3 regions of the Paraburkholderia phytofirmans OLGA172 genome follow, and region 1 is predicted to be linked to each of the others. Evidence: riboswitches for the same ligand, from Rfam matches in the RefSeq annotation. Region 1 holds a riboswitch; each other region holds the start of a gene.
The links. A riboswitch is a leader RNA that binds a small molecule or an ion and turns the genes downstream of it on or off. The one in region 1 is predicted to bind cobalamin.
Positions count from the first base shown of each region.

Region 2: another riboswitch for cobalamin. It lies ahead of AYM40_RS33325 (CbtB domain-containing protein); the one in region 1 lies ahead of cobW (cobalamin biosynthesis protein CobW).
Region 3: another riboswitch for cobalamin. It lies ahead of AYM40_RS27200 (oxidoreductase); the one in region 1 lies ahead of cobW (cobalamin biosynthesis protein CobW).

Region 1 is NZ_CP014579.1:1,201,220-1,204,489, reverse strand. Features, by position in the region: gene cobN (cobaltochelatase subunit CobN) at 1-368, opposite strand, end outside; gene cobW (cobalamin biosynthesis protein CobW) at 375-1,475, opposite strand; cobalamin riboswitch at 1,673-1,946, opposite strand; cobalamin riboswitch at 2,026-2,254, shown strand; gene cobA (uroporphyrinogen-III C-methyltransferase) at 2,478-3,270, shown strand, end outside.
Region 2 is NZ_CP014579.1:2,994,661-2,997,930, reverse strand. Features, by position in the region: gene AYM40_RS33335 (MarR family winged helix-turn-helix transcriptional regulator) at 3-464, opposite strand; gene AYM40_RS33330 (histidine phosphatase family protein) at 687-1,361, opposite strand; cobalamin riboswitch at 1,416-1,555, shown strand; gene AYM40_RS33325 (CbtB domain-containing protein) at 1,598-1,819, shown strand; gene AYM40_RS33320 (CbtA family protein) at 1,831-2,577, shown strand; gene AYM40_RS42995 (DUF6531 domain-containing protein) at 3,159-3,270, shown strand, end outside.
Region 3 is NZ_CP014579.1:1,596,066-1,599,335, forward strand. Features, by position in the region: gene AYM40_RS27190 (cobalt-precorrin-5B (C(1))-methyltransferase) at 1-224, opposite strand, end outside; gene AYM40_RS27195 (bifunctional cobalt-precorrin-7 (C(5))-methyltransferase/cobalt-precorrin-6B (C(15))-methyltransferase) at 224-1,558, opposite strand; cobalamin riboswitch at 1,643-1,822, shown strand; gene AYM40_RS27200 (oxidoreductase) at 1,905-3,270, shown strand, end outside.

The DNA of each region.
Region 1 (3,270 bases):
GGGTCCTCCTGCAGATCGCCGGAGAACATCGCGAGCGTCTGCTGCTTGCGCTCAGCGAGCGCGACCACCTGTTCGATCCCGTACGGCCAGTACGCTTCGCCGCCAAGGTGATCGACCACGACGACACGCGCATGCTGCAGCACGTCTTCGACATAGAAATCCACCGAAGCCGGCTGCCGCAAATACGTGACGTTCGCGAGCCGCACGCTCGGAAAACCGTCGCCCAGGCGCGGAAACACGCTCGCGAGCAGCGACAGCGTGGTGTCGGCGGAGCTGAGCACCACGATATCGGCGGGCTGCTGGTCGATACGGATCACACCTTGCGTATCGTCGACAAAACCGCCCGGCGTGGTGCGCAGCAGATGCATGACCGGTTACGCCTGTTGCGGCTGGGCGCTCGCCACGGCGCCCAAGGCGGCGTCGAATGCCTGTTGCAGCGCGGCCTGGTCGAGGTCTTCGCCGATCAGCACGAAGCGGCTTTGCTGGCCTTCGCCTGCTTCACCCGCTTGCCAGCGCCGGTCGAAGTAACTATCGAAACGGCGGCCCACGCCCTGGATCACCAGACGCATCGCCGCGCCCGGCAATGCCGCGAACCCTTTCACGCGGTAAATCGTGTTCGTTTCGACGAGCCCTTGCAATGCTGCGATCACGGCCTCGCGCGACGAAACATTCGCGTGCACCACCACCGAATCGAATTCATCGTGGTGGTGATCGGCGTCGTCAGCCGAACCATGGTGATCGTGGCGCAAGTGGATCGTTTCTTCCGAGGCCGCTTCGAGACCCAGCAACGTATGCAGGTCGAGCTGGCCCATTTGCGCACGCACGATCTTCACTTGCGGCGGAATTTCTTCGCGAATGACGGCTTCGACAGAAGCTTGACGCGCTTCGTCGAGCAAATCGGTTTTGTTCAGAATCACCAGATCGGCTGCCGACAATTGGTCTTCGAACAATTCGTGCAGCGGCGATTCGTGGTCGAGATTCGGATCGGCCTTGCGTTGCGCATCCACGGCGACCGGGTTGTCGGCGAACTGGCCGCTCGCTGCAGCCGGGCCATCTACCACGGTGACGACCGCGTCGACAGTAAAGCTATTCTTGATCTGCGGCCAGTTGAACGCCTGCACCAGCGGCTTCGGCAATGCAAGACCGGAGGTTTCGATCAGCACGTGATCGATCTGCTCGCGGCGCTCCACCAGCTTTTCCATCACCGGGAAAAATTCTTCCTGCACGGTGCAGCACAGGCAGCCGTTCGCGAGTTCATACAGTTGCCCTTCGGTTTCGACACCGTCTTCATCGCAACCGATGCCGCAACCCTTGAGGATTTCCCCGTCGATGCCGAGTTCGCCGAACTCGTTGACGATCACCGCGATGCGCTTGCCGCCCGCGTGCTGAAGAATGTGCCGCAGCAGCGTGGTCTTGCCGCTGCCGAGAAAGCCCGTGACGATGGTGACGGGGATCTTGCGCATTTGAGTTTGCATCGTGAGGTCTATCCGTAGGAGTTGCACGAGCACGCCGACGCGCCTTCGCGTTTTGTCTGCATAGGTCATGCGAGCGGGTTCATGCCCTGCAGGCAACCACAATAACAAAGCACGGGGACGAACAACGGCGTTGCCGAGGCAACCGAAAAACAGAAAACGGGAATGAAGTCCTGAACGCACCGCCGCATCCCCGCGGTGGTCGTTCTTCCTGGTCTGGCCGGTATCCGGGCTGGCGAAAGCGCCGCTTCCCCTTCCCGGACGAGTGGTTTCTCGCCCAGTGGTTATATGCCGACGCGGCCTTGCGCGTGGACATCGAAGCCGGCTCCGCGGCGCTGGAGAACGCACCGCTTTTCGCTTACCGTTGCGGGGGCAGCACAGGTTGACCCGATCCATTGCAGGCGGGCACCCTGTTTCCCGTTTAACTGCATGCGCACGAGCGCGCACACGAGCACCAAAGTGCGTGCGAGTTTAGGCCGAGAGCCCTGTGCCGTCAAGGAAACGCCGGCCGCGGCAGGGCTTTTGCGCAGTGCCGGCGCGGCCTGCCGTGTGCTATCGTATGCGCGCGTTTGGTGCCCGCATATGCGTTCGCATGTGCAGTTAAACGGGAAACAGGCCGCGCTCGCTGCGCTTAACCTGTGCTGTCCCCGCAACGGTAAGCGACCTGCGGTGCTCTCGCATCGCGCATGCGTTTTTGATGCCACTGTCTGACGAATCCGGACGGGAAGGCAAAACGCATGAGGCCGTCAGCCCGGATACCGGCCAGACGCGGAGGCAGTGAACGTCACGCTGCCGGCCGCCGGAATCCGCGAGGGACGGATGTGAAGGCGCTAAAGCACGACGTGGCGCAGCCGCTAGCGTTTTCCTGAGGGAAACGCAGCGAGCAGCGTTGTTCGTCGCGCGTAATCTGTAGCACCGCATGACCTCGATTTCCGCCGCCTCCGGCCGCATCAAGCCTCACCCGCTCCCGCTAGTCACGACATGGCGCGCGCCATGCATGCCGCGATGACCCGCGCCTGGCTGATCGGCGCCGGCCCCGGCGATGTCGAACTGATGACGCTCAAGGCGACTCGCGCCCTGGCGCAAGCCGATGTGGTGCTGGTCGACGATCTGGTGAACCCCGACGTGCTGCAGTTCGCACGCGCCGACGCGCTGGTCGTGTACGTCGGCAAACGTGGCGGGCATCCGTCGACGCCGCAGGCCGGCATCGTCGCGCAGATGCTCGAACACGTGCGGGCCGGACGCAGCGTCGCGCGTTTGAAAGGCGGCGATCCGTTCGTGTTCGGCCGTGGTGGCGAAGAACAGCAGGCGCTGCACGCAGCGGGCATCAGCGTGGAGGTGATCAACGGCATCACGGCCGGGATCGCGGCGCCCGCGGCAATTGGTATTCCGGTGACGCATCGGGATTACGCGCAAGGCGTGGTGTTCGTCACCGGGCACGGCGCCGGCAGCAGCGAGCCGGACTGGGGCGCGCTTGTCGCCACGCGGATGACGCTGGTGATTTACATGGGCATGCGGCGGCTGAACGATATCGCCGGCGCGTTACTCGCGGCCGGCATGAGCGCAGATACGCCGTGCGCGGCGATCGAATCGGCCACGCGCCCCGAGCAACGGCATGCGCTCTCGCAACTCGGCGAGTTCGCGGACGCGGTCGCGCGCGCCGGACTCGGCTCGCCGGCGATCGTGGTGATCGGCGGAGTGGCATCGCTGGCTTTGGCGCGGGATGCTGTGAGTTCTGGCGCGGTGCGTGAGGCGGGTGCGGTGGGGGCGGTGGGGGCGGTGGGGGCGGTGGGGGCGG
Region 2 (3,270 bases), 1.7 Mb from region 1:
CCTTACTCGGGATCCCCGGCGTTGTGCGGCGCCGCTGCGTCGGTCGTGAAAGCGGCCAGCACCCGCAAGGTCGCTTCGAGATCGCTGCGCGAGATGCCTTTCAAAGCTTGCGCCCGCAACGTATTGAGTTCTTCTTCCATTTTCGCGGTGACGGCGCGGCCTTCGTCGGTGAGCGCCACGGTCTTGGCGCGCCGGTCTTCCGGATCTTCGTCGCGGCGCATCAGGCCGGCCGCGCACAGTTGATCGAGCAGCCGCACGAGCGAGGGCCCTTCAATGCCGATGTGATCGGCCAGCGTGACCTGCCGCACTGCTTCGCCGAGCCGGCTGGCGGTCAGTAGCGGCGTAGCGCACGCTTCGGAAACGTTAAATGCCGCGAGCACGCCATGGCTCGTGCGCCGCCATTTTCTGGCAGCGACGACCAGCGTGCTGCTGACGGTGCGGCGCAAGGCATCGAGATTCGACATGGCCGATATTGTATTTCTAAAATATTCGTTAGCAAACTATTGAATTGGGATTGTTGTGAAGACGTACTCGGCAACAGCCTGCGGCCGCAATGTGACAACATTGGCTTCGAATACGGCGTGACGGTGCGGCATCTACCACAAGGGTATCGACCGGTTTGAGCCCGGCGATGGTGCGGTGCGCGATGTTTGCGTCGGTGCTCGGCAACGGATTCGCGTAGTTCGTTAATGTGACGCCGCCGGCCACCATGTCCAGCCGCGTCGCGAGCGGCGCAATTCGATCATCGAGAGCGGCGCGATTTCGATGCGCGAAAACATGTCCGGCGACGCCCTGAGCGCATAAACGATTGCGGCTTTGATCACTGGCGCGTGCGTGATGGCGACCACGTTTTGCATATTGCGCGGTACACCGCTCGTTTTTGCACTTGACGCACGGTTTTTTGCCCCGGTCGTTCCATCGCTTGATGCACTGTCCGTTGCGCGAGACACCCCGTTGCTCAACGCATCGTCCAGCGCATCGAGCCACTGTCCTACCCGTTTCACGAGTTGACCGAACGACTCGCCGCCATGCGCGGCAACGTCGGGATCGTGCGTCCATGCGGCGAGGTCTTGCGGCGCTTCGACGGCGAGATCGGCAAGGCGGCGTCCATGCCATCGACCGTAGTTCATATCCGCCAGTCCCTCGTGGACCGTTGCAGCGAGGCCCAAGGCCGACGCCGTATCACGCGCGCAGACGGCAGGGCTGACGAAAACCGCCGCGTCGTCCGGAATCGACAGACGCGCACACGCGACGCCTGCTTCGGCGAGGCCGCGTGCGTCGAGCGGATCGTCGGCGGGAAAGCAGCCCGTGCGCATCGCCGCAGTCGACGCGTGGCCGATCAGTAACAGCCGTATGTCCATTCAGTTGATTTCCATAAAGGCCAGACTAAAGACGGACCCTGCGACTATGCTTTGCCTTGCCGGGAGGCAAAGTTTAGCGCGTAGAATAGCGTCACTGCGAAGCACGGAAGCCGGTGAGAGCCCGGCGCGGTCGCGCCACTGTAATCGGCATTCACGAGCCGAAAGCCAGACCTGAGCTTCGCAGCATCCCTTTTCAATCGACTATCGGGGCGCGTTACCCCCAGGAGATGTCCAATATGACCAACGCTGTTTTCGATCCCGCGACACAGCCTGTCGCACAACCCACGCCGATTCCGCTGCGTGAACTGCTGCCTTGGGTCGTGTTCGGCGGCTTGCTACTGTTGCTCGCGATTTATTTCGTTGGTGCGGAAGAAGGTGCCACGTCCCTGGTGCCTGGCATGTATGTGCATGAATTCGTGCACGACGGCCGCCATCTGCTCGGCTTTCCCTGCCACTAACGGAGTCGACCATGGTGGGTAAATTGTTGGTACGCGGGATGCTTGCAGGCATCGCCGCGGGATTGCTCACGTTCGGCTTCGCCAGATTGGTGGGCGAGCCGCAGGTCGACCAGGCGATTTCCTTTGAGGAAAAGGCCGACGCCGCCAAAGGCGAAGCGCCTGAACCCGAACTGGTGAGCCGCGGCACGCAAGCGGGTCTGGGATTACTGACGGGCGTGGTGACGTATGGCGCGGCGTTCGGTGGGCTGTTCTCGCTGGTGTTCGCGTTTGCGTACGGCCGCGTCGGCGCATTGAGTGCGCGCGCGTTGTCCGCATGGTTGGCGCTTGGCGCGTTTATCGCGCTGGTGATCGTTCCGAACATCAAATATCCGGCGAATCCCCCCTCGGTGGGCAACCCCGAGACGATCGGGGTGCGCACCGGTTTGTTCTTCCTGATGATTGCAATCTCGCTGGCCGCGATGGTGTTCTCGCTGAAGGTGCGGCGCCGCGCGGCGCTGAAGCTGGGCGCGTGGAATGGCTCGATCGTCGCCGGTGTGGTGTTTGTCGTGATCATTGCTGCCGTGCAACTGTCGATGCCGGCGATCAACGAAGTGCCGGCGGCCTTCCCGGCGGTGCTGTTGTGGAAGTTCCGCGTCGCGGCGATCGGGATGCAGGTGATCATGTGGACGACCATTGGGCTGCTGTTCGGCGCCATGGTTGAGCGGAGCAAACTGCTGGCTCCCGCGACCCGCGGCGCGGCGAAGTCCGCTTACCGTTGATGTGAGAGGCGCGGCCGAGAGGGCCGCGGCGGGGCCGCTTGGTTTTTAACGCAAAAGGCACGGCCGCGAAAGCGGCCGTGCCGACGTGCAACGCAAGAGAAGCCAAATACATCAAGTACTTGGCGCGTTTGCCAGAATGTTATCCACAGGCTTGCGAACAAAAACTGGGGATAACTTTGTGACAGCCGTGTGGACGGCTGGCCAGTGAAGTTCCAGGCCGTTCTTCACAGGTCTGATTCTTTGAAATCACACTTTGTACCGCGACTAGTTTCGTAGCGCTTACTTGCGCTACCCATCTCCCTTTCGGGCGGCGTGCTACGCGGCCCGTCTCTTCCCTTCCAGTCGGCCCTGATTTAAGTAGCAGCGCCCAATCACTTTTACGTACGGATATCCTGCGCCTGGCGTTCTGGGTTTTTCACTGCGACGCAGTTGACGACTGACGGGCTGTTGCGTAGGTTGGCTGAGGGCAACGTTGCACGGGAATAAGAGAAATGCAATTTTAGGAATTGTCGGATAGCCGGTGTGGAATGCTCCTTATAGGGTGCTTGGGATTCAAACAAGTACAACCAATAAGGATGACTATGAAAAATAAGAGAATTAAAGTGGGACCTGCGGGCATGGCGGCCCGTCTGCTTGCCGCATTCATGCTGCTTATGGTCGCGTTTAGCGCCAACGCCGCAGAGTACATGTATT
Region 3 (3,270 bases), 390 kb from region 1:
CCTGCGTCTTTCACCGTGCCCGCTTCGGCGCCGTCGGCGCACAGGCGGCAGAACACCAGCGGCAGCGGCACGTGCTGGCCCTTCGGCAATACGATCTCCGCGACCTCGCTGACGATACCCGCGAGCAGCAGACGCGCGGCCGCGAGCGACGTCGCGGTGGCGCAGCTGCCGGTCGTGTAGCCGCTACGCAGCGGCGCGGGTTGTTCGGGCGTTTCTTCGCGCATTAGGGTTGCGGTGAGGCGGCTGAGGTGCCATTAGCGGCATTGATGTCACTGGCGCCATTCGTGCCATTCGTGCTGCTTGTGGCGTGCGCGCCGTTCGTGTTGCTCGCACTGGACGTGCCGCTGGCGCCGTCAGCCGGCTTGGTGACATCCAGCAGTGTAATCGGCAGCGCCTGGCGCCAGGTATCGAAGCCGCCAAGCGGCTGGGCCTCGGCAAGCGCGATCCGGGTCAGCGTGCCGCCATGCTGCTCCCGCCACGCCGCGAGCGTCGCCTCGCCTTGCAAAGTGACCGCATTGGCGACCAGCCTCCCGCCGTCACGCAGACGCGCCCAGCAGGCATCGAGCACGCCCGGCGCCGTCACGCCGCCGCCGATGAACACCGCATCCGGCACAGCCAATCCTGCCAGCGCATCGGGCGCGCGGCCAGCCACCAACTGCAGACCCGGCACGCCCAATGCATCGCGATTGTGTTCGATGAAGCGCTGCCGCTCCGCGTGCCCTTCGATCGCGATCGCGCGGCAAGTCGGGTGCGCGCGCATCCATTCGATGCCGATCGATCCGCTGCCCGCGCCCACATCCCAGAGCAATTCGCCGGGCGTCGGCGCGAGCCGCGCCAGCGTGATCGCGCGGACGTCGCGTTTGGTCAACTGACCGTCGTGGCGAAAGGCGTCGTCGGGCAAGCCGGCGGTCAACGGCAAACGCGGGGCGCCCTCCGTTGCCCGGCATTCGAGCGCAATCAGGTTCAGCGCCGCCACGTCACCCGCGGACCACTGATCCGCGCGGCCATCCATACACCGCTCCCGAGCGCCGCCCAAGTGCTCCAGCACGGTCATCCGGGTCGCGCCGAAACCGCGCGCATGCAGCAGTTCGGCCAGCGCGGCGGGCGTGCGCCCGTCGGCGCTCAGCACGAAGACGCGCGCGCCGTCGTGCAGATGAGCGTTCAGCGTCGGCAACGGCCTTCCCACCAGCGAAACCGTGGCGACATCCTGCAACGGCCAGCCAAGCCGCGCGGCCGCCAGCGACAACGACGACGGCGCAGGCAGCACCCGCAACTCACCTGCCGGCAACTGCCGCGCCAGCGTCGCGCCGACGCCGAACAGCATCGGGTCCCCGCTCGCCAGCACGCACACGGACCCGGTACGCTCCGCCAGCAAAGGCGCGAGATCGAACGGCCTCGGCCATGCCGCCCGGCGCGCGGCGAGGCGCGCGGGCAGCATCGCCAGATGACGTTCGCCGCCATAAACCACCGACGCCTCCAGCAAAGCACGCCGCGCGGGCCTCCCCAAGCCGGCGAAGCCGTCATCGCCTATGCCCACCACGGTCAGCCACGCCGGCATGCATCCATCCTCGTTCTGTATCTTCAAATAATGCGCTGTGCCACGCCGATCAAAGCGTCCAGCCTCGTTGTGCTGTTCGAAAAAAGGCATAATACAGCCGCCGGTGCCCTTCGGGGCCGAAGAGGGAACACAGTGTCGCTGTGGCTGCCCCCGCAACTGTATGCAGCGAGTCCGCCTGCGCTCCGTGCCACTGGTTAGACCGGGAAGGCCGCGGCGGACCATGACCTGCCAGCCAGGAGACCTGCCGGCCAGACTGTTCGTGCCAGCCTACATCGGGCGGGGTGTACCGATGCCGCAGCAATGCCCGACCGGGCGGCGCTCGGGCCGTCGCGCGACGCTAAACCCGGTGTCCGTCTTGAATCAAGCTCCGCCCTCCTCCACTGCTTTGCCCGACGCGGCCCTCGCGCTGCGGCCCTCGGCGTGTCCAGGGCTGCTGCGCATCGTCGCCGCGCGCGATGGTGGAATCTGCCGGATCAAATTGCCCGGCGGGGAGCTGAGCGCCGGGCAGGCCTTGGCGATTGCCGAGGCGAGCACGCAGCATGCGGCCGGTGTCGTCGAGCTGACCAATCGCGCGAATCTGCAAGTGCGCGGCGTGCGCAGCGGTCATGAAGCGGCGTTGAGCGCGGCGCTGGTCGACGCGGGGCTAGGGCCGATTCGGGCGGCCGCTGCGGACGATGTGCGCAATGTGATGCTGAGCCCGACTGCTGGCCGCGATCCATTTGCGCTGTTCGATACGAGGCCGCTCTGCGTCGAACTGCTTGCATTGCTGCAAACCGAAGCGCGTTTCGCGGCGCTATCACCCAAATTCGCGCTTCTGCTCGATGGTGGCGAGCGCCTTGCGAGGCTCGATCATCCGCATGATATCTGGCTGGCAGCGACGCAAGTTGAAGACGGGGTGCGATTCGTGTTTGGTTTGACGGGTTGTCCGCCTGCTGTGGCGAACGCGGATGTTGACGCTGAAGCTGACGCTGACGCTGATGCGGGTACCGATGCGTTCCAGCATGCCGAATACGCCGACTCGCGTGACGCCACAGAGCGCCCTCGCACGGATAGCGCGGGCGCCCTCGGCGCCGTGCTGCCCGCGCAAGTCGCGGGTCTTGTCCGCGCGCTGCTGAATACGTTCCTCGATCTGGCCACCACCGACGCCACGCGCATGCGTCATCTGCTTGCCGCGCATTCCGTCGACGCCGTATTGCAGCACGCTCAAAAGTACGTCGATTTCCCACTGTCACGCGACACGTCGCTCGCAAACTGGCGACGCGCCACGCCTGCCGATGCCGCGCTGCGGCTCGGTGCGCACGCTCAGCGAGTCGTGGGAATGCTGCACGTAGGCGGCCAACCGCCGCTCGGACGCCTCGACGCCGCCACCTTGCGCGGCCTTGCCACGCTCTCACAACAGCGCGGCAACGGCACGCTGCGCATGACGCCCTGGCAAAGCGTGTTACTGCCCGATATCGCTGCCAATGCCGCGCCCGCCGTGCTCGCTGAAATGAACGCGCTGGGCCTCGCCTGCGACCCCGCGCAGCCTATTGCGCACTTGATCGCCTGCGCCGGTTCCACAGGTTGCGCAAAAAGCCTCGCCGATACCAAAGCCGACGCGCTGCTTTTAGCGGATCGCTTGCCCAAAGGTGTCGACGTCCATCTGAGCGGCTGTCCGCGCTCATGCGCCGCCGCGCATCGCGCGCCGTACACACTGCTGGCCGCGGCGCCCG